One region of the Ureibacillus sp. FSL K6-0165 genome, then DNA from elsewhere that is predicted to be linked to it. Evidence: riboswitches for the same ligand, from Rfam matches in the RefSeq annotation. Region 1 holds a riboswitch; each other region holds the start of a gene.

Region 1 (7,237 bases):
ATACAGCTTCCGCAATATCATGGGTAATAAAGAGCACAGTAATATTATGCATATAGCACATTCTTAAAAGATCATCTTGCAGTTCTTCTCTTGTAATGGCATCTAATGCTGCAAAAGGCTCGTCCAAAAATAATAAAGAAGGCTTTTGCATTAAGGCTCTTGCAAGAGCGACCCGGCTTTGTTGTCCACCGGAAAGCTGTAAAGGGTAACAATCTCGATAAGAGGCTAACCCAACAAGCTCTAAGTATTCCATTGCCTGCTCCATATCCTCACTTCTGATTTTCCGTTTCAATTTAATAGGGAGAAGCACATTTTCAATAACTGTTTTCCATTCCAATAGAGTTGGAGTTTGAAAGACAAAACTACAATTAGGTAAAGGTTTGATTACTTCCTTTCCTTGCAGGCGAATGCTTCCATTCTCAGATGAAAGCAGGCCAGCAGCAAGCTTTAATAAGGTCGTTTTTCCGCAGCCACTTTTTCCAAGCAGACAATGAAACTCTCCTTTATTGATTTCCCAGCTAATCCCACGTAAAATTTGATTTTTTCCTTGTTCGTAACTGTACGTTACATCCTCCATTACCAAAAAACTCATATTAAAAACCTCCTAATCAACATAAGGAGCAAATTGTTCACTATCCACTATTGCCGATGATTCGATGTCTACCATTTGAATTAAATCCATTAGATTGAAGCGTCCATCATGATGCCAACCTGCTTCAGGGGAAGTCATTTTTCCTAGTGCTGTGATTCGTGTTACGCCAACGTTAGCCAACAACTCTGCCCAGTGGAAAAGTTCTTTAGGGGTTGCGGCCATACCAATCGTTTGAAGAAATGAGCGGTATGGCTTGATGTATGGCAGAATGTCTTCTAATTTTTCAAAAGAAATAACCCGAATAACTCGATTCAACGGGCTTGCCGTAAAAACTTTTTCCTCTTCTTCAAAAACAACCGTCCATTGATGTGTGGAAGTTCCAAGCACTTCTTTTCCTGTTTCTGTAAAAGTGCTCATTTCTTCCTTTTGCCGCCATGAAGCAAGGGCAACTGATTCTTCCATGGAAAGCTTACGCCTTGGATAACGCTTTTCGAAGTTTTCTAGCTCCCCCGCAATCAAGCGGGCAAATTCCACTGGCGATACTTTTCCGCCTTTTTGCACATAAAATAAGTGCGGTGAGTAACAACCTTGCTGATCGTAACGAATGACATCAAGTGCGGCTTGATGAGCAATTCGCCATGCTTTGTGCGCATCTAAGGCAGATTTTGAAATGATGCCAAAGCTTACTTTATGACCAAAAGGTAAAAAGCGAGTAGTAATGGGAACTTGTTTTTTTAAAGCTTGCAGCGTTTCGTTGTTACCGTATCCGATAACGAGATTCGACTTTTCAAATATCATCTTCTCTCGCTTTTCATCGCCGCCTTTCCACCACACAACTGCAAAGCAATTGGCAAGACTCGGCTCGGCCTCTGCTAAGGCTTTTGCAAACCAGCCGGCAAAAAGAGGTTCAGAACTTGAAACTTTTCCGATATTTCCTGCTTTTACTAGCAGACCAGATACGAAACTCCAAATAGGCAGTGCTGGAACATTCCCTGCCCATACATGGGTAATGAGTTCTGGTCCAATTGCTTTTGAAAAACCACCTTTTGCGCGCGGCTGAAAATGATCTAATAATAATGGATTTCCTAAATCTTCTACTAGGAAACGCTGGAGTTCGTGCTTGCGAAATGTTTTTAAAAAAGATGTAAGACCAAGGCGAATTACCTCCTCATCATAGCCGGTGACAATCGGAAGCAACTTTTCCGCCTGCTGTCGATAAGATGAACTGCGGTCCAAAAATTGTTCCGTTACATAACCGATGATGTCCACTACTGTTGATACCGACAGTGATTTTAAGATTTCCGCACTTTCTCTTTTCACCGTGTCAATGACCCTCTGCATTTGCTCTAATGTAAGGAGAGGCAGTTCCACTTCTAAATCCTGAAACTTCAGGATTTTCTTATCAAATTTCGTTTCTGCGATATTTGGAATATATCCAGCTGTTATTCTCATTTTGCTGTTCCTTTCGCCAATTGAATAAACTCTTCTACCGCTAGCGAGCATCCCCTTGCCTCGGCACCTTGAACTCTACCGAACAGATAAAATCCTTCATCAACCGCCATTCCTACATCTTCAGTAGCAACCGCCATTACGGAATTAAAGTTCGCTAAATCATAATGAACTAAAACACCACGTTCTCCTTCTGGAACCTCTTCACCTGTTAACGGATTGATGACTCTCGTACGAATCCAACTAGGTCCAGTTTTTATAGATGGAACGACCTCATTGCCATCATCATAAAATTGCGTGCTTAGCTCTGTTATGCCGTACATATTAATACAATTGCTTCTATCTACACCGAAATATCTTTCAAGCAACTGATAAAATTCATTTAAATCCAATTCCTTTGATTTATTTTTATAACCACCAGTATCAAGAATTTTGCTTCCCTTCGGCAGATTAAACGTTTTTCCTAAACGCTCCAATTCCTCAAACAAATGAACAAAACTGAAACTTGCTCCGAGCAAAGCAAATGGTTCTCCTGTTTTTTCGGCATGTTCCAACTCACTGATGATTTTTTGAATATGTACGCCGTTCTCTTTTAATAAATAGCAGCTGTCCTCTGTGCCAAACTCTTTCATGACAAGAGCTAAATAATGGGCTAAGGATGAGTGCGGCATTTTCTCTTCAGTTGGAAACAAAATTCCCATGCGGATGCGATTTGTTTCTTTCATAAACCGTTCTTTAAAGTTGATAATCATGGAAAGTTCTCTGATTTCGAGAGTGGAATGAAAGTGTTTGCCTTGTTTTCCTTGGGTTGTTCCGCTTGTCATAAAGACTCTAACCGCTGCCTCTGGATCTGAACATGTCAATGGAACCTCTTTAAAGGCACTCATCGGCACATAAGGAATGTCTCGCCAATTTTTCACAAGCCGCGGTGTCTTTCCTTTTTGGCGGCAAAATGTTTGATAGGGGAGATTATGTTTGTATTGATAATTAAAAATATGTAAAGCCAAGCTATTAAACTCTTCTTCTGAAGCTTGATTCTTTTTGATAAATTGAGAAAGTTCCTCTATGATTTCTCGTTGCTGAGTCATCGGTTTTCACCCTTTCCGCAAAATAAAATGCACTCTGCCTAAGCAAAGTGCATAATTCGACTTACTACACTCCCTGCGCTGGCATTACCCAAATCAGGTTCAAACGGTCAACGACGGATTAGTCGTACTCTCAGCCTGCTTCCGCAAGCCCCCGGTTAATATATTCAATTTCAATATAAAGTCTACTTATTCTTATGAAAGATTGCAAATTCTTTTGAATTATCACCCTAAAATTATGTAGATATTCAATTATTTTTTGTTGCAAATGCAACAAAGTTTGATTAAAATGAATTAAAAATATTGCATTTGCAATAAAAATGAAGGAGTTCATTATGAAAGAAGTTCTTCGTGAAATTGGGATGATAGCACGAGCACTAGATTCAATCAGTAATATCGAGTTTAAAGAATATGACTTAACAAAAGGTCAGTATTTGTACCTTGTACGAATATGTGAGAACCCAGGAATTATTCAAGAAAAGTTGGCTGAAATGATCAAAGTGGATCGGACAACTGCATCACGCGCAATAAAAAAACTAGAAATGAACGGATTTGTTGAAAAGCGAGAGGATCCACAAAATAAAAAAATTAAGAAACTCTATGCGACCGAGAAAGGCAATAATGTTTATCCGTTTTTAATAAGAGAACATGATCATTCTAACGCTGTAGCTTTACAAGGATTATCTGAAGTAGAAGTGGAAACATTATTCAATCTTTTGCAGCGGGTAAGAAAAAATGTTGAAAAAGATTGGGAATACGTTAAGAAGGGAAACAAACGAAATTATTGATATGAGGAGAGATGTTCACTATGACAATCAAAATAAAAACATGTACCCTTGAAGATTTGCACACATTACAAGAAGTGGGCATTGAAACGTTTTATTACACATTTAAAGATCAAAATTCACCTGAAAATATGAAAGTATATTTAGAAAAGGCATTTAATATAAAACAATTAGAGAAAGAGCTATCCAATATTCATTCACAATTTTTCTTTGTCTATTACCAAAATGAATTGGCGGGTTACTTAAAAGTCAATAGTGATGATGCTCAGACGGAAAAAATGGGCGATGAATTCCTTGAAATTGAAAGAATTTATATTCGAGAGAAATTTCAGAAGCATGGACTTGGTAAATCCTTGCTAAATAAAGCGATTGAAGTTGCAAAGGAATGGAATAAAAAGAAAATTTGGCTTGGGGTTTGGGAAAAGAACGAAAATGCAATTGGTTTTTATAAGAAAATGGGATTTGTTCAAAAAGGATCTCACTGTTTTCATATGGGCGATGAAGAACAGACTGACTTGATTATGATCAAAACATTGGAAGGTTGATTAACATGTACATACCGAAATATTTTAGGGTGACGGATATAGACGAAATTATTGATTTTATTCAGAAAAACTCCTTCGGCACGATTGTTTCGACATTTGAAAATAAACCAATTGCTACTCATTTACCGTTGGAGTTGCGAAAGCAAGGGGATGATTATTATATAACGGGACATTTAGCTATCAACAACCCTCAATGGAAAAGCTTTGAATCACAAAATGAAAACGTGCTTGTAATTTACCAAGGTCCACACGCATATATCTCATCATCTTGGTATAGCCATGAAAATGTACCAACTTGGAATTATCAAGCTGTCCATGTTTATGGAAAAGCTAGTATTATGAACGAAACTGAGTTAGAAGAAGATCTTATTTTATTATTAAAAAAATATGAAGGGCATCGTAACAATCCTGTATTATGGGAAAATCTTTCTGCTCAAACAAAAAAACAAATCAAAGGAATTGTTGGAATAAAAATTAAAATTCAAGAATTGCAAGCTGCCTATAAATTAAGTCAAAACCGAAATGAAGAGGATTATCTGAACATCATTGAAAAATTGGAATGCGAAGGCGATTTAAGCTCTAAACAAATGGCAAAAGTAATGAAAAGAAGAATAAAAAATAAAAAAGGCGAGTTAGGAAAATCTGAATAACAAGATGAGAATATTAGAATAGAAATTGAGGAGGAGCTGGGACAAAATCCTCCTAAATAGAAAAATAGCCCATGAAGTTTTGCACATTGCAAAATTTCATGGGTTTATATTTTTTTAGGTTTTAAAAAACTTTCAGGATATCCATTACATTCATCATGTACAAAAGTAAAAGAAGGATTCTCCTTTTTTATTATATTTAAGCCAGTTAAGTATCAACTTCTTTTCTATTAATTAAATGGAAGAATTTAATAACATTAACAGAATATTTGATACAAGCCAGAACGGAGAAAAGAGGGAAGTAAATATTAAATTTTATAGTCTTAACCTTGCTACATCTCCAATAGTATCTTCAAAGAAACTAAACCACATTAAAGTGCCTACTTATCACTTTCATACTTCATTGGCATAATGGATTTCGTTGAACAAAACAATTTAATGGAGGGATTTAAAACAAAACTTGCAACAAAAGATTATCGAATCGGGTCCTTGGGAACGACATGGTGAACTTGTTTTTGGCAGGAGCCCATTCGTTATGAATAAGAAGATATTCAACAAGTATGTGAAGATTATAGAAACGGTACTTTTTTGAATGAATCTAATTAAAGCATAAAGAAAGTTGGGATATTAGATGAAAAAAAGTGTCTTATTAATTATCGCTTTATTTATGGCTTCGCTAAATCTACGTCCAGCTATTAACTCAATCGCCCCTTTACTAGAGAGCATTAGAACAGATCTTGGAATGAGTGCAGCTGTCGCAAGTTTGTTGACTGCCATTCCAGTGCTTTGTATGGGTCTTTTTTCTCCAATCGCCGTGAAAGCTGGGGGAAAATGGGGAATTGAACGGGTAATCGGCTTATCGCTTTTAATTATTGGAGTTGGTACTGTTATTCGTTTGTTCACAGATTCTGTATCATTTCTAGTAACAACAGCTATAATTGCAGGTATCGGTATCGCTTTGATAGGTCCACTGTTGTCTGGTTTCATTAAAGAGCATTTTCCTAATCAAGTACCTTTTATGGTTTCAGTATATACCGTAGCTCTGACTTTGGGGGCAGCAATTAGTTCTGCACTCTCTACATCGCTAGAGAATAGCTTTAACTCCTGGCAAACTTCCCTTGCATTTTGGGCAATTATAGCATTTGTAGCTGCAGTTATCTGGTGGTTATTTGTAAATCAACAAGTCAAAAAATCAGCTCACACTGCTACTTCTGGAACAAAAGTTCAATTGCCGTGGGGGAACGGTAAAGCATGGATTCTTACATTGTCCTTTGGTCTGATGGGTATGCTATTTTACTCAATTACGGCATGGCTACCTCAAATCATCCAAGGAATGGGGTACACGAAAGATTACGCCGCAATCGCATTAACAATTTTCGTAGTCGTGCAAATACCAGTTAGCCTAGTGCTTCCAATTTTGTTAAGAAGGTTTCACTCCCGTCGTTTCTGGTTGATTGTAGAATCCATAATAGAACTTGTTGGATTTATTTTACTCGTGCTAAATATTGAACCGTTGCTAGCTTCTGCATTGATAGGTATTGGAGCAGGCGGATTGTTTCCTTTAAATCTTCTTTTGCCAATTGATGCTACAGATAACGCTCATGAAGCAGCCTCTTGGTCGGCCATGATACAATCTGCTGGTTATGTAATTGGTGCATTAGGTCCTATTATTCTCGGTTGGATTTATGACGCAACGAACAGCTTTACTTCTGCAGTAGTTGGAATGATAGTGATTGTTCTAATAATGATGATTTTTCAATTTGCAGCAACCGCAAAAAGAAGTGTTAACACATTACACATTCAAGGGGAAAGCACAAGATAGTGGTGAGAAGCAGACCGTCGTTTAAGCAAGTCATTTTATTGCAGGTTGAAATGAAGGTTAAAATAATTGGATATTGAACCAGAATGTGAATGATTCTTTCTTTTATTTTTTGAAAACACCCAGCTATCTAGTGAAGAAACTGGGTGTTTTCAGTATTTATTTACTCATCGATTCATTCATTTTTTGTTTTTTATGCTGGATATGGTTTGTTCCCCATTCGTGCATTGCGTGTAAGATTGGTTCTAAGCTCCGGCCGTACTCGGTAATCGAATATTCCACTTTAGGAGGAACCTGTGGATAGACAACACGCTG
Region 2 (7,237 bases), 390 kb from region 1:
AAATTTCCTTTCTTCTATACAATTTCTTTTTATAATATAACATACTCTATAAAATTTTTCGGAAATCCAAGTTTATATTTAGGAATGTACTACACAATATGATATATGATTTTATTCTAGAAATGATAGAATATACAATGAAAATTTATTTATACCTTGGTATTTTAATCATGTTATAATCAAACATTATAAAAAATAAATATAAAAACAATAGGAGTTTTATCATTGCGAATTAAAGAGTGGGATTTATTAAGAGTTATTGCATGTTTATCAATTTTACTATTACATTCAACTACTTTTTATAACCTAGAATCAGGTCTTTCTGAAAATTCAGTAATGGTTCATTATATCCGAATACTTCTATGTTATGCTACACCGACATTTATTTTACTTTCCATCATCATACTTGCAGCAAAATATAAAGATGGAATCCCACAATCGTTTTGGTCAAAACGGCTTCAATTCATTTTACTTCCATATATATTTTGGGCTTTTATTGATGCCCTTGTCATTGAATATAACTACCAAAATGGTCTAATTTGGCAAACCTTTTATAACAATATCGTTCTAGGTGAATTTGTAGGTTGGTTTGTTTTAGTTATTCTTCAATTGTATCTATTGTTTTGGCTAATGATTAAATTTCAATGGCCATCTTTTGTCGTGTTACCTTTATGTGTATTGTTGTATTTTCTGCAGCATCGAATTTTTGATTTACCATATCCATTCTTTCAAGAAAATATGAAGTATGAAAAATTGTATGGAACAGCTTGGTTCGTTTATTTTGTAATCGCATTCATAATCGGTGCAAATTATGAAAAAATTCAGCCACTATTGAAAAAATATCGCATTTTCACTGTAATTTTCACGGCACTATCAGCTCTTTATATTTGGTATGGCTATAAATTCGGAATGGTTGAAATACATTCTAGAAGGATGGATTTGATTCCTTTTGTCGTTGGAATAACAAGCATGATCTTAGCCTATGGACAACTGATTCCATCTTTTAAAATTATTCGAATCATTAGCAAATATGCATTTATGATTTATTTAATTCATTGGAACATATTATCATTAACCGCAAAGTACTTTGTATCATTTTTCAACAATGGTTATCTAGCAATTTTAGCAATGATGATATCAACGCTAATCGTTGCCATTACCATTTCAAAATGCATTTCGTATTTACCTTTTGGGAAATGGATTGTAGGTAAAATTAGATAAACGTATAAAAATTTATCCATAAAAAAGCGAATTAGGAAAACAATATTGTCTCCCAATTCGCTTTTTATTTTAATTCACAATTGAATCAATTTCATAAATCATAGTTTTTCTGAAGTATAGAGTACCCCTATACTAAAAACTTCGTTTTTTTTTTTTAATTATGCAACTTGGTTTTGTTGCTGTAATAAAGCATTGATTCGATCAACTGCTAGTTTGCAGGTATTATAAATTAACGTCACCAGATTGAAATGCATTTTTGCTTTCTTTCCTGTACGATGACGGACATTGTTTAATTGAAAGTATTCCTTTAAATAAGCGTTAACGCGTTCGACTGCTGTACGTTCTTGATAAAGCTGTTTCCATCGTTCTGTCCCACGTGCTGGATAGGTAAATTTACGGATATCTATATCACATTTGATTTTGAAAACTTTTTGGCAAAGGGTGTCTTCTCGTAATGGGCAAGTTGCACATTCCTTTGGACGTGTGAATTTTAATGTATTGTACTTAGCGTCAAAGCTGTCATATTGGTAACTATGTTCACGCACACAGGTTGGACGAAAATGTTCATCGAATCCTATATATTCTCCTTCTCGGCGAACGTTGTAAGGAATCACGACTCGCATGGACTGTGATACGGCTTGACGGTAAATAGGTTCAACATCATAACCAGCATCAAATATAGCTATTGTAAATTGACCGTTTCCTAAGTGATGAAGTTTTTTCAATAATGGAATCGCAGCTTTACAATCACTTAAATTACCTGAGGACATCAAACGAGTGATGATATATTGACTTTTCGTCGAAACAGCTAAATGTGCTTTATAACCAAACCAGAATGTATTTTTTCCTTTACTATTCTTTTTCACACCCCATTTTGGCTCAATCGGTACATCCTTCCAAAGGGTTTCTAATGGGATATCCAGCTGTTCTTTCAGTTCTTTTTCATAGGTTGATTGATTTCCTTTTTTCTCTACTTGTTCGGCTAACCAAACAGCTCGTTCAGCTTTAGTTTTACGACCACGTTTTTTAGGAGTTTTAGGTGCTTTCTTTTCTGATGGTGTGAAAGCATCACGAGCTTCAAAGTGACTCGCATCGATGGCGACATGTTCATCATTTAGAAAGCCTTCCAACATCGCTGTTTTGATGAGTGTATCGTTCATTTTATCTAGCACATCTGATTCACTAATGACTTGAATCATGCGTGAATAAGAGCTTTCAGATGGTACGACATCAGACACAAGGAATCCACAGTCGAAACGAAATAAAGGATCATGGACCAAACGTTTGACTAAATCCTTCATTGTTGGAATTCGTTCGACAATACGAATAATCAGCGATTGAATCATTGCACCATAATTCAATTCACGTGGTGCACCTTTCAATGTCTTTTTAGAAAACAATTGAAAAATAGGTTGAATGTCAATCACACTAAAAATGGCATCATAACGATGGGAACTTTCCATTTCTAATAATTGATGGATGTCAAAAAGAGAAATTTGTTTTACAATAGTCATAGGGTACTCACCTCTTTCGTATGGTTTGTTTGGTTACTTACCATTATAACGAAATTTGGGGAGGTACCCATTTTTTATTGTCTTGAATCCCTTGAAAATCAAGGGGTGAGAATTATGAAATTAACTCAATTGTAATCAATTTTCTTTTTTTATCAATCTTGGGCTTGCAGTAAAGATGAGCACCGCTGCAACTGCAGTTAAAATAATAGCCGGAACCATATATGAACCATTATACCCGATAGAATAAATCCAGGCATTTTGATCGCCTGCATATTCTTTGAAGAAAATAGCTCCTGCAAGTGTATGACAAATAAAGCGCAACAAACCGCCAATAATTGTTCCGATGATAACAAATAATGCAATTTTATTTTTACGATTTCCTGATACTCCATCTAACACTTGTTTACGAACAATTGCCGCAAATCCTACGAAAGTAAATGCAAAAACATAATCAAGCAATGCTTGAGCCCAATGGACAATATAAGGATTAATTGTCATGTTCAATAATCCTACAATCAATCCAGTCATAAGTCCTGCAGATAGTCCCCAACGAATAGCGATTAAAATAATAGGCAGCATAACTAAACTAACGGATCCACCCTGCGCCCAAATAGAAAATTTCAATTGGTCTAACACATAACCAATTGCAGCAAAAATCGCAATTTCAACCATCCATAATAATTTTTGGTTTCTCATTCAATTATCTCCTTTCTCTTCGTTTATAGAACTTGAGAGAAGGATAGAAAACTACAAAATAAAAAAACGTCCGGACAGAGCCGAGACGTCTTTGTTTCGGTTTCTATCCACATCCCTACGCAAGTACTAACTTACAGGTTCTAAGGGTTAGTGCATCCGGCACACTCTCAGCTGACTTCATCAGCACCCCTTGTGGTACAAATCTTATATTCTATTGGGAACAATGTCATTTTATCAAATTATATGAAGATTGCAACCTCATTATTTACTTTAATATAATGGATGTTTTACTATAGCCCTCTTTTAATTTTTCTACTTGTAATATAGCAGGCATTGCCGATTTTAATTCCTCCACATGAGAAATAACCCCTATCATTCGGCCGGATTTTTGTAGTTCAATGAGCGTATCAATTGCTTTCATCAACGATTCTTCATCAAGGGAGCCAAAACCTTCATCAATAAACATTGTTTCGATTTGAACATTTCCTTGGAAGCTTTGAATCACATCCGCCATTCCTAGTGCTAAACTTAACGAAGCATTAAATTTCTCTCCGCCAGATAAAGTTTTTACATCTCTTGCTTGTCCAGTGTATGCATCATATACATCTAATCCTAATCCACTTTGCCTACCGTAGGACTCCAATCGGTCAGAAACTTGTAAATAATATTGACCGTTCGATAAATTTTTCAAACGAAGATTGCTTGCTTCTGTAATGAGCTCTAAATACCCCATTTGTACATAGCGTTCAAAGGAAATTTTTTTGCTGTTGTGTCCACGAAGTAAATTATATAATTCTATGATTTGATTCGATTTTTCTTCCATTTGAAATATATTATTGGCAAGTCTTTCAAGCTTCTCTGCAAAGTCGATGCAATGTTTTTCACAAGCTTTCGAGTAGTTTAATTCATCTAATGCTTTTTCATAATTAAACTGCAACGCTTCCAATTCTTTTTCAGCTTCTGTTAAATCGACCTTTTCTTTATCTTTTAATTTTTCTGCTTCCTCTTTCACTTGCACTTGTAAAAAATGAAGCTCCTTTGAATAATTATCATATTGCATTTGTAAAGCTTCAATTTCCTGTTCTGGACGTCTAGCAAGTAGAAAATCTTCCGTCGATGTAAACCTTGCTAGTAGAAGAGCTGAATGGAAATTTTCCTTTGATTGTTGACATTTTACTTGAATATGTTTCACTTGTTCAGTTATTTGTTTAAATGCCTCTTCATTCATTACAACTTGTTTGTTAGCTTCCTGATACTGCTTTTGGGCTGTTTCCCAAGATTGTTTTAATTGTTGCTTATTGCTGATTGCTTGTTGAAGTGCAACTTGTAATTGGGAAAGGTCTTTAATCTCTTCTGGTATTAATTTTTTTTGTTGCTCTAAAATCGTACTATTCTGCGTGTATTGTTCATGTTTTTCATGATACTGACGTTCGATTTCCTTACGAAAATGAACTAATTGTGCATTTTCATCTTGCAGAATTTTTATTTGTTTTTTATTTAATGTAAGTACTTCTTTTTGACGTTCTTTTTCTTTTATAGCAATATTTATATCTTGTAATTGATGAACATATTTTTGATATTCTTTTAATGGCGCATGATATTGCATTAATTTTTGTTCTATTTCTTGTAATTGATGTCGTTTCGATTCTAATTTCCCTTGAACAGCAAATTTCTTTTGCTGAGCTTCATCTAATGTTGCTTTCAGTTTTTTCAATTCCGTTTGATTAACGGTTTCAGTTGATGCTGTATGTTCGATTCGGTGTACCGTACTACCGCAAACAGGGCAAGGCATTCCAGGCAGGAGACTCTTCGCAAGAATGGCCGCTTGATTATTCAACCATTTTTCCTCTTCCTGAGCATATATATTTTGAACTTCTTCATAGGTAGATGTCGCTTTAAGCCATTCGTTTTCTAGTTTATGGACTTCAGCGTTTACCTCAAAGTATTTTGTGTAGGTATCTACAATTTCTCTTAATAGTCGTTGCTGTTCTAATAGTTCATTCAATGATTCTGTGTCTTCTTCCAGCTTTTCAATCATCTCGCTCAACTGTTGAATAGCCCATTCCTTTTCTTCGATCTGTTTTACTATGTTTTGTAGGCGAGTTTGCAATTGATTTTTTTCATTCAACAGTTTGTCCACGAGCTTTATTTGTTCGTTCATTTGCTCATAAATAGGGACAAGTTTTTCTAATTCATTTACTCGTTCATTCGCTTGTTCCCGTTCTTCCTCTTTCATTGCTTCCATCTTGAACATTTCTTCTGCTTTAGCAAATGTCCATTTTGCTGCTTCTAACTGTTTTGTAACGAGTTCCATTCTCTTTTCGATGGATTGTTTTTCCTTATCCAGTTCCATCAGATAAGAATAGAGTGGGAAAATTCGGCTTGCACGATTTGCTGCATCGATTGTTTGTTTTATTTGTTCATAATGGTCTTTTTGAGATTGTAAAAAGGATAGCTTTTCTTTTTTCCTTTCATATTCATCAATTTGATCATTTAACTTTTTATTCGCAACATAAACTTCATATGCCTCTTGATGTTTTTTGAAAGCTTCTCGATACATTCGTTCATCATCTTTAATTTTTTTCTGATAATATTGCTGTTCTTCTGCCAATCCTTCTAGAATCTGATAAATATTGGAATGTTGACTAAGCATTGTAAACAACAATGATTCTCGTTTTGGTAATGTTCCTTCAATTTGATTAATATAGCTATTTTTTAATGCCTTTGCTTCATTTAGTTGTTGATCCGCTAATCGTTTCTTTTCTTCCAGTTTATCAGCCATTTTTACAAAGCGATCTGTCTTAAAGATTTTTCTTAATATCTCTTCTTTCTCGTCCGATTTAGAAGTTAATAATTTACGAAACTCTCCTTGTGGCAGCATCACGATTTGGCTAAATTGTTCGTAAGTTAATCCAATCAATTCTTCAAGCTTTTCATTAATATCCGTCACTCGTTGCCGTTCCACCGCTGGAATTTCTTCGTTATTTGGCAGTATTTCAAACAACTCATATTTTTCACCAGTTGGTGTTTTTCTTCCTTTTTTCACATGGGACAACCTGCGCAAAACACGATATTTTTTGCCACGTATTTCAAAAACAAATTCAACAGAAGTATGCACATCATCTTCTGCAAAATCACTGCGCAGCATTTTTGTATCTTTCCTGTCTTGACCGCTACCAAAACCATACAACGCAAAACAGATGGCATCAAATATCGTCGTTTTTCCGGCGCCAGTTTGTCCGGAAATCACGAAAAGCTTTCTTTCCTGAAGTTTTGTAAAATCGATCACTTCTTCATTTTTGTATGGTCCAAAGGCGGTCATTTTTAATAAAATTGGCTTCATTTCGTCACCGCCTCCTCTTTCATTTCTCTTTCATCACGCAACATTTCATTCAATACTTCTTCAAATAATTGAAGAGCTTCTTCTGTCGGCTCAAAGCCTAAAATTTCTTTATGGAAAGCTTTAAATAACGTCATATCATCCAATTGTTCTCGCTGAATTTTAATATTCTCTTCAGCACTTTCAATTCTTTGAATCGTTTTTCGTTCCACATGCATGGCATTCGGGTAAACAGTGCGAATTTGTTCCATCGCTCCTACAACTGGTGTTAAATCAGTCAATCGTACGAATACATAATCTTCACAGTAATCATGTTTTAAAATTTCTTGAATGGTGCCTTCAATGATGCGCAAATCTCGTCTCGGTGTGAAATTTCGTTTTTCAATAGAAACTTGTCCATTTTCATCTAAATTGACTATTAAAAATCCTTTTTGATGATTCGCTTCAGATGCCGAATATTTTAATG
Region 3 (7,237 bases), 400 kb from region 1:
CCATTGGGCAAACGCGTCACATAGATTTATTAGAAGCCTTTGGTGTGAAACATTCAGGCGGAGTTGTTCAAGTCAATGAGTGTTTAGAAACGTCTGTGAAGAATGTCTATGCATGTGGAGATGTTATCTTTGGGAAAGGTCAAGGAGAGGCAATGGTTGTAACGGCTGCACAACAAGGGAAAGAAGTAGCAAAAGCTATACACGAATCGTTTGAATTACAAAAGGAAAAAGCCTAAATAGGGGGGATTGAAACATGGCGGATTTAAGCATAAATTTAGCGGGAATTAAATCACCCAATCCATTTTGGCTTGCTTCAGCACCACCGACAAACTCTGGCTATCAAGTTCAAAGAGCTTTTGAAGCAGGTTGGGGTGGAGCGGTATGGAAAACCCTTGGTGAGCCTATTTTAAATGTCTCTTCACGATTCTCTGCATTATCATATAACGGTCAAAGAGTGGCAGGATTTAATAATATTGAGCTCATTACAGATCGGCCTATCGAAGTGAATTTGAAAGAAATCTATGAAACGAAAAAGAAGTTTCCTAATCATGCTGTTATTGCATCCTTAATGATGGAACCAAAACGAGAGAAATGGCATGAGATTGTGAAACGGGTTGAAGATGTGGGCGTAGACGGGCTAGAGTTGAATTTCGGATGTCCACACGGTATGGCAGAGCGAGGAATGGGAAGCGCCTCTGGTCAAGTTCCAGAGCTTGTTGAAAAACAAACTTATTGGGTTAAAGAAGTTGCAAAAACACCTGTTATTGTAAAGCTGACGCCAAACATTACAGATATTACAGCAACAGCAGAAGCTGCGACTAGAGGCGGTGCAGATGCAATTAGTATGATCAACACAATTAATAGTTTAATGGGTGTTGATTTAGATACATGGAACACGATACCTCATGTTGCAGGAAAAGGAACGCATGGAGGATATTGTGGTCCAGCTGTCAAACCAATAGCGCTCAATATGGTGGCAGAATGTGCAAGAAGTCCTTATATCAATGTTCCGATTTCTGGAATTGGAGGCATTTCCAATTGGCGTGATGCAGTGGAGTTTATGCTGATGGGGGCTACAGGTGTTCAAGTATGTACAGCGGCGATGCATCATGGATTTAGTATCGTAGAAGATATGATTGATGGTCTTAATAACTATCTCGATGAAAAAGGAATTTCTTCTGTGATGGATATTGTCGGAAAAGCAGTTCCGAAATATTCCAATTGGGGAGATTTGGATCTTAACTATAAAGTAGTTGCAAAAATTAACAACGATGTGTGCATTAACTGTAACAAGTGTTACATCGCTTGTGAAGACACTTCTCATCAATGTATTGAAAGATTGAATGATGAGAATGGTAATCCGATTTTAAAAGTACGAGAAGAAGATTGTGTAGGATGTAATTTATGTTCGATTGTTTGTCCGGTGGATGGCGCAATTGAAATGGTTGAAGTGAAAGACCGATTACCGAAGATGACTTGGAACGAGCGTCAAGCGGCAATTGCAAAATACTCTATGGCCAATGTATCTAGTGAATAATTCATTCTGAAAACAGGGAGAGGAAATTTTGCATAAAAAGAGTAATTACTTAAAGTCTCCTGATTTGCTTCCGATAACGCATGCAAAGAGGAACATTAGTCCGTTCGGATTCGCTGTTATTTGGGTAGGTATGGCCATTGTACTTGCGGCATTTGCCATTGGAGCGGCAGGGATTGTTAATTTGCCGCTTCCAATGGTCATTCTCGCAACGATTATTGGTTCTGTTGCGATCGGAATTTTAATGACGATTATTGGGGATATTGGCGTTGAACATGGGCTTTCTTTCCCCGTTTATATGCGGGCTCCATTTGGAACAATTGGTACTCATATCCCTTCAGCAGTTCGTGGGATTACCGCTTCATGTTGGTTTGGAATTAACACATACTTTGGTGCTTCGGCAATAAACGGGATTTTAAACATATTATTTGGATTTGATCAATGGTTTATTTGCTTTATTCTATTTGCTACATTCCAATTAATCAATGTGTCTTTAGGAATTAAATCCATTGAACGATTTGCGGATTTTGCTGCACCAATCATCATACTCATTTCCATTTGGATGTATATTTCCTTAGCAGATAAAGCAAGCGTGCAAGGAAAAGATATTTGGACTTGGGTTGAATCACCTGCAACAGGTGTTGCTGCTTTTACTGCCTTCATGGTTATTGTAATGGCCAATATGGGATTCTGGGCAACGCTCGCAGCAGATATGCCTTCATTATCCAGATTCTTTAAAGCTCCAAAAAATGAGCGAAATTGGTTTAAGCGCAATAAAACGCAATTAGTAGGTTCCATCATTGTGATGCCGATTTTTAACACATTAATGATTATGATAGGTGCAGTTTGTTATGCCGCGGTTGGTACGGGTGATCCAATTGTGGCTTTACAAGAAGCAGCAAGTGGATTCATCTTAGTTATCTTGCTACTGATGATTATTCTCGCCCAATGGTCAACGAATACGTCAGCAAATGTTATTCCGGCAGCAACGATATTTTCAAATATTGGTGGACCAAAAGTGCCTTTCTGGGTTGGAGTAATCATTGCCGGCATCATCGGTATATTAGCCCAACCATGGAATCTGTTTGATATTCTTACTCAGGTATTGCTTATCATTGGCGGTATTTTAACATCGATTGTTGGTGTATTGTTTGCAGATTATTATATCCTTCGTAAAAGAAGAGTGAATGTTAAAGATTTATATGAAGTAGATGGTCAATATCGTTATGCTAACGGAATTAACTGGGCAGGAATGCTTGCATGGATTATTGGGGGAATTATTGCCAATTTATTACCGACCTATTCTTCAATTGTAGGATTGGTAGCAGGTGCGGTTATTTATTATATTCTTGCAAAATATTGGTGGTTTAAAAAATATCCTCAAGCTGAAATAGTAGATCCAGATGATTCCAAATATTTAGGAATTACAGCTGGTAGGGACTGGATGATTGATGGTACAGAGACGGATGTAGAAGTGATCTTTGGAGAGCTAGAGGTGGAGGCAACCGAGCAAGTCATCCCATCGAAAAACATAGAATGAGGTGATTTGATGTCTGAAGAATATAAGGAGTTTCTTAAAGAAAAAGAAATTATTGAAAAGTATTTAGAAAAGGGATTAAAAATAGAAAAAATTTACGAAAACTTAGATGGTACAGTTGTAAAATTTTCAAATAGTGATGAAGAAATAATACTTACAACTCCAAATGCTAGAAAATTAATAGTTACAAAGTTGATACATGCTTGATTCTTTCGTGCTTAACATGTGTTGTTAAGCACTTTTTTATTTGCATAAAACTCTCCTACATAAAGGAAATTGGTATGTAAAATAATGGACTTTATTGTCATAGGAAAATCACTCATGGTTTAAAAAATTCGGGATATTCTAATGAAGAAAGGAGGATTCGTTTTGGTTCGAAAAATATTTCTCCCCTTATGTTTGGCGATTGTATGCTTTTATATATTTCCGACTTACGTAAATGCAAAAGAAACGAAGGAAAATGTTTATCAGGAAAGAATGAATTTGTACAAAAGCTACGAAACGCCATTTGTCCCATGGTATCGTTTGGCGGCGGTCGATCAATATGAAAGAAATATCCAAGAAGTACGGAAGGATATTCCGAAGCGTGAGAGTATCATCGCGATTCAGTTTTCTCCTGAATTTTGGGTTGGAGAATTGAATCCAAATGAGGAAGATACTTCACCTTTTTCAATTGGATATTTTGGGGGGAAAGGTCTTGATGGAAACGGAGATGGCAAGGCAGATCGAAATCATGACCAAGATATTCTTTATACAATGGCAACGTATTTAAGCGAATTTGGCCCGTCAGAAGAGGATTTTAAAACTGCCTTATGGGAGTATTACAAAGATGAAAAAATTATCAATCAAATTATAACCATTCAAATACTTTATAAACATTTCAATTCTATTGAGTTAGACAAGCATATTTTTCCCCTCCCAGTTCGAGGCTATAATTACAGCTATAAAGGAACTTGGGGTGCTAGCAGGGGATGGGGCGGAAGACGTATACATGAAGGAACGGATATTTTTGCAGGCTATGGCACGCCTGTTCTGTCAACTTCTTATGGTGTTGTAGAAGTGATGGGATGGAATCAATTTGGCGGTTGGCGAGTTGGCATTCGGGATAATCATAATACGTATCATTATTACGCACATTTAGCATATTTCAATAAAGATTTGAAAGTTGGAGATATTGTAGAACCGGGAACAATTCTTGGCGCCGTAGGAAGTTCTGGATATGGTAAAGAAGGAACGAGTGGAAAATTCCCTCCACATTTACATTACGGAATGTATAAATTTAATGGCCGTACAGAATGGGCATTTGACCCATATCCACACCTTTTGCAATGGGAAAAACAAACAAAGAAGGGACAAAAATAACAAGAGTTGCTTTAGCGAAAAATCGCTAGAGCAACTTTATTTTATGGTAGAAGCCGCAAACATTTTTAGCTAAAAGTATTTGAAGAATATCCAGTCTGCTAAAAAAGATTATGCTTTTCAATGAGACACTGGGAAGTAGAAAGTTATATATAGTTGGAATAAAATACCAAAATTTATATTCATTTTAACTTATTGAAAATTTTATGAGTTCATGTAACAATGATTGTAATTTAATAAAGCATTATAAATCACTAGGGGTGCTAATTCATTTTAGCTGAGAGAGGCATTGCCTCAACCCTTTGAACCTGCACTAGGTAATGCTAGCGAAGGGAAGTGGTTGTTGGGACTCGTATTATCTATTTTTATATCTTTTTGCATTCATTTCGAGTTTTAAGCCACTTCAATTTGAAGTGGCTTTTTTTAATGGTGAATTGAAAGGGAGGGAGAAATGATGAAATTTACTGACCGACTCTTTGAAAAGTATTGGTCAACTTGGAGAAAAAACCATGAACATCCGTTTGTGAAAGAGTTAGGTGCAGGCACATTGGACCCTGACAAATTCCGTTTTTATATGATTCAAGACTATTTATACTTAATCGATTATTCCAAATTGTTTGCTTTAGGTGCGGTGAAAGCGCCAAATCTTGAAGTGATGACGGTGTTTGCCAACCTGCTTTATTACACAATGAATGGAGAAATGGCGTTGCACAGAAAATATGCGAGTCGTTTTGGCATAACGGAAAAAGAGCTGGAAGAGGCAAAACCGTCTCCGGTAACGCTTGCATATACGCACTATATGTTAGCTGTTGCACAAAATGGTTCTATCGCTGAACTTGCAGCTGCTCATTTAGCTTGTGCATGGAGCTACTGGGAAATTGGATGTGAACTTGCTGAAATCGAGGGTGCTAAAGAACACGGATTATATGGAGACTGGGTAAAAATGTACAGTTCCGAAGAGTTTGGCCAATCAGCGCAATGGAATCTCGATTTGCTTAATCAATTGGCAGAAGGAAAACCGGAATCTGAACTTTTACGACTAGAAGAAATCTTCTTAAATACAACACGATTTGAATACATGTTTTGGGACATGGCATACAACAGGCAAATGTGGCCGACTGATGAAAAAGTCAATGCATGAAAGGAAGTCAATGTATTGGAACTGCATGCCATAACTGATGGAAAAAAATCAATTAAAGAGCTGAAAGAGATTATTACATCCATTGCCGATGTTGTTGATTACATTCATATACGCGAGAAAAGTAAAGTGCCCGCAGAAATCGTTGCGCTAGTAGAAGAACTTATTTATGCAGGGGTGGAGAAAGAAAGGCTTGTTATTAACGACAGGCTTGATATAGCCCTACTTACGGGTATACGGAACGTACATCTTCCAGCAAACAGTCTTCCGGCAGCAAAAGTAAAAACGGCGTACCCATATATGAGAGTTGGGGTTAGTGTGCATTCCGTTGAGGAAGCAAAAACTGCTGAAGAAGCGAGGGCAGATTATTGTCTTTTCGGTCATGTATTTGAAACGGACAGCAAAAAAGGATTGGCAGGTAGAGGAACGAATGCCCTAGGTAAAATCGTTGAACAATTGCAGATTCCCGTGATAGCGATTGGTGGAATTACGCCAGACAACGTTGAACAAGTGCTGGAGAAAAAAGTGCATGGCATTGCGGTGATGTCTACCATTTTCTCATCGAGTCAACCAAAGGAAGCCGCAATCCATTTAAAAAATATTGTTCAAAAAGGGGGATGAAGTTGCATCTTTACATTAATGGCCGAAAAACAGAAGTGCAAAGTAGTATTCAAAGTGTTGAAGATTTGTTGAAGTTTTATAAATTACAAGATCGCATAGTCGTGGTTGAACAGAATGGCGAAATTGTATTGAAAGAACAGTACAGCAAGCAGCTAGTGAATGATGGCGACAAAATTGAAATTGTTCATTTTGTTGGAGGGGGATAAACATGTTAAAAATTGCAGATAAAGTTTTTCAATCAAGATTGTTGTTAGGTACAGGGAAATTTCCGAATTTTGAGATTCAAAAGGAAGCGGTAGAAGCATCTGGAGCAGAGATTTTAACTTTTGCGGTCAGAAGAATGAATATTTATGAACCATCCCAACCGAACTTTTTAGAAATGTTGGATCTTTCCAAATACACGCTTTTACCGAATACGGCAGGAGCCAAAACAGCGGAAGAAGCAGTGAGAATTGCGAAACTCGCAAAAGCTTCAGGGTTATGTGACATGGTGAAAGTCGAAGTCATTGGGGATGATAAAACTCTTCTCCCTGATCCTATTGAAACATTAAGAGCATCAGAAATGTTATTAGAAGAAGGATTTATTGTCCTTCCTTACACTTCTGATGATGTAGTGTTAGCGAAGAAGCTGGAGGAATTGGGAGTTCATGCTATCATGCCAGGAGCTTCTCCTATTGGTTCTGGACAGGGTATTATCAATCCATTAAATCTTTCATTAATCATTGAACAGGCAAATATTCCTGTCATTGTCGATGCAGGAATTGGTTCCCCAGCAGATTGTGCGATTGCAATGGAGTTAGGTGCAGATGGCATTTTATTAAATTCAGCGGTGTCAGGTGCAAAAGATCCAGTTAAAATGGCAAAAGCAATGAAACTCGCTATTGAAGCTGGAAGACTTGGATATGAAGCAGGAAGAATTCCGAAAAAGCGCTATGCTGTTGCCTCCAGTCCAACAGAAGGGATTCTTTCATAATGGAGCGATATTCGCGACAAATTTTGTTTTCTCCGATTGGTGAGGAGGGACAGAAAAAATTACTGAAAGGCCATG

What was found. Region 1 has a riboswitch for thiamine pyrophosphate ahead of NST00_RS04040 (LuxE/PaaK family acyltransferase). Riboswitches for the same ligand answer to the same signal wherever they lie in the genome.
Region 2: it holds a riboswitch for thiamine pyrophosphate, as region 1 does, so the genes downstream of both, thiT (energy-coupled thiamine transporter ThiT) here and NST00_RS04040 (LuxE/PaaK family acyltransferase) in region 1, are expected to answer to the same signal.
Region 3: it holds a riboswitch for thiamine pyrophosphate, as region 1 does, so the genes downstream of both, tenA (thiaminase II) here and NST00_RS04040 (LuxE/PaaK family acyltransferase) in region 1, are expected to answer to the same signal.

Annotation. Positions count from the first base shown of each region.
Region 1 covers NZ_JBBOQS010000001.1:809,548-816,784, forward strand. Annotated here, with positions in the region: gene NST00_RS04030 (ABC transporter ATP-binding protein) at 1-592, opposite strand, end outside; gene NST00_RS04035 (acyl-CoA reductase) at 605-2,044, opposite strand; gene NST00_RS04040 (LuxE/PaaK family acyltransferase) at 2,041-3,129, opposite strand; TPP riboswitch at 3,183-3,294, opposite strand; gene NST00_RS04045 (MarR family winged helix-turn-helix transcriptional regulator) at 3,462-3,914, shown strand; gene NST00_RS04050 (GNAT family N-acetyltransferase) at 3,935-4,456, shown strand; gene NST00_RS04055 (FMN-binding negative transcriptional regulator) at 4,462-5,106, shown strand; gene NST00_RS04060 (MFS transporter) at 5,735-6,925, shown strand; gene NST00_RS04065 (winged helix-turn-helix transcriptional regulator) at 7,082-7,237, opposite strand, start outside.
Region 2 covers NZ_JBBOQS010000001.1:1,203,446-1,210,682, reverse strand. Annotated here, with positions in the region: gene NST00_RS05925 (acyltransferase family protein) at 226-1,221, shown strand; gene NST00_RS05920 (transposase) at 1,380-2,735, opposite strand; gene thiT (energy-coupled thiamine transporter ThiT) at 2,871-3,431, opposite strand; TPP riboswitch at 3,527-3,632, opposite strand; gene NST00_RS05910 (AAA family ATPase) at 3,697-6,774, opposite strand; gene NST00_RS05905 (exonuclease SbcCD subunit D) at 6,771-7,237, opposite strand, start outside.
Region 3 covers NZ_JBBOQS010000001.1:407,813-415,049, reverse strand. Annotated here, with positions in the region: gene NST00_RS02090 (NAD(P)-dependent oxidoreductase) at 1-236, shown strand, start outside; gene preA (NAD-dependent dihydropyrimidine dehydrogenase subunit PreA) at 254-1,537, shown strand; gene NST00_RS02080 (NCS1 family transporter) at 1,566-3,074, shown strand; gene NST00_RS02075 (hypothetical protein) at 3,084-3,278, shown strand; gene NST00_RS02070 (M23 family metallopeptidase) at 3,441-4,433, shown strand; TPP riboswitch at 4,677-4,782, shown strand; gene tenA (thiaminase II) at 4,885-5,571, shown strand; gene tenI (thiazole tautomerase TenI) at 5,587-6,189, shown strand; gene thiS (sulfur carrier protein ThiS) at 6,186-6,395, shown strand; gene NST00_RS02050 (thiazole synthase) at 6,398-7,162, shown strand; gene NST00_RS02045 (ThiF family adenylyltransferase) at 7,159-7,237, shown strand, end outside.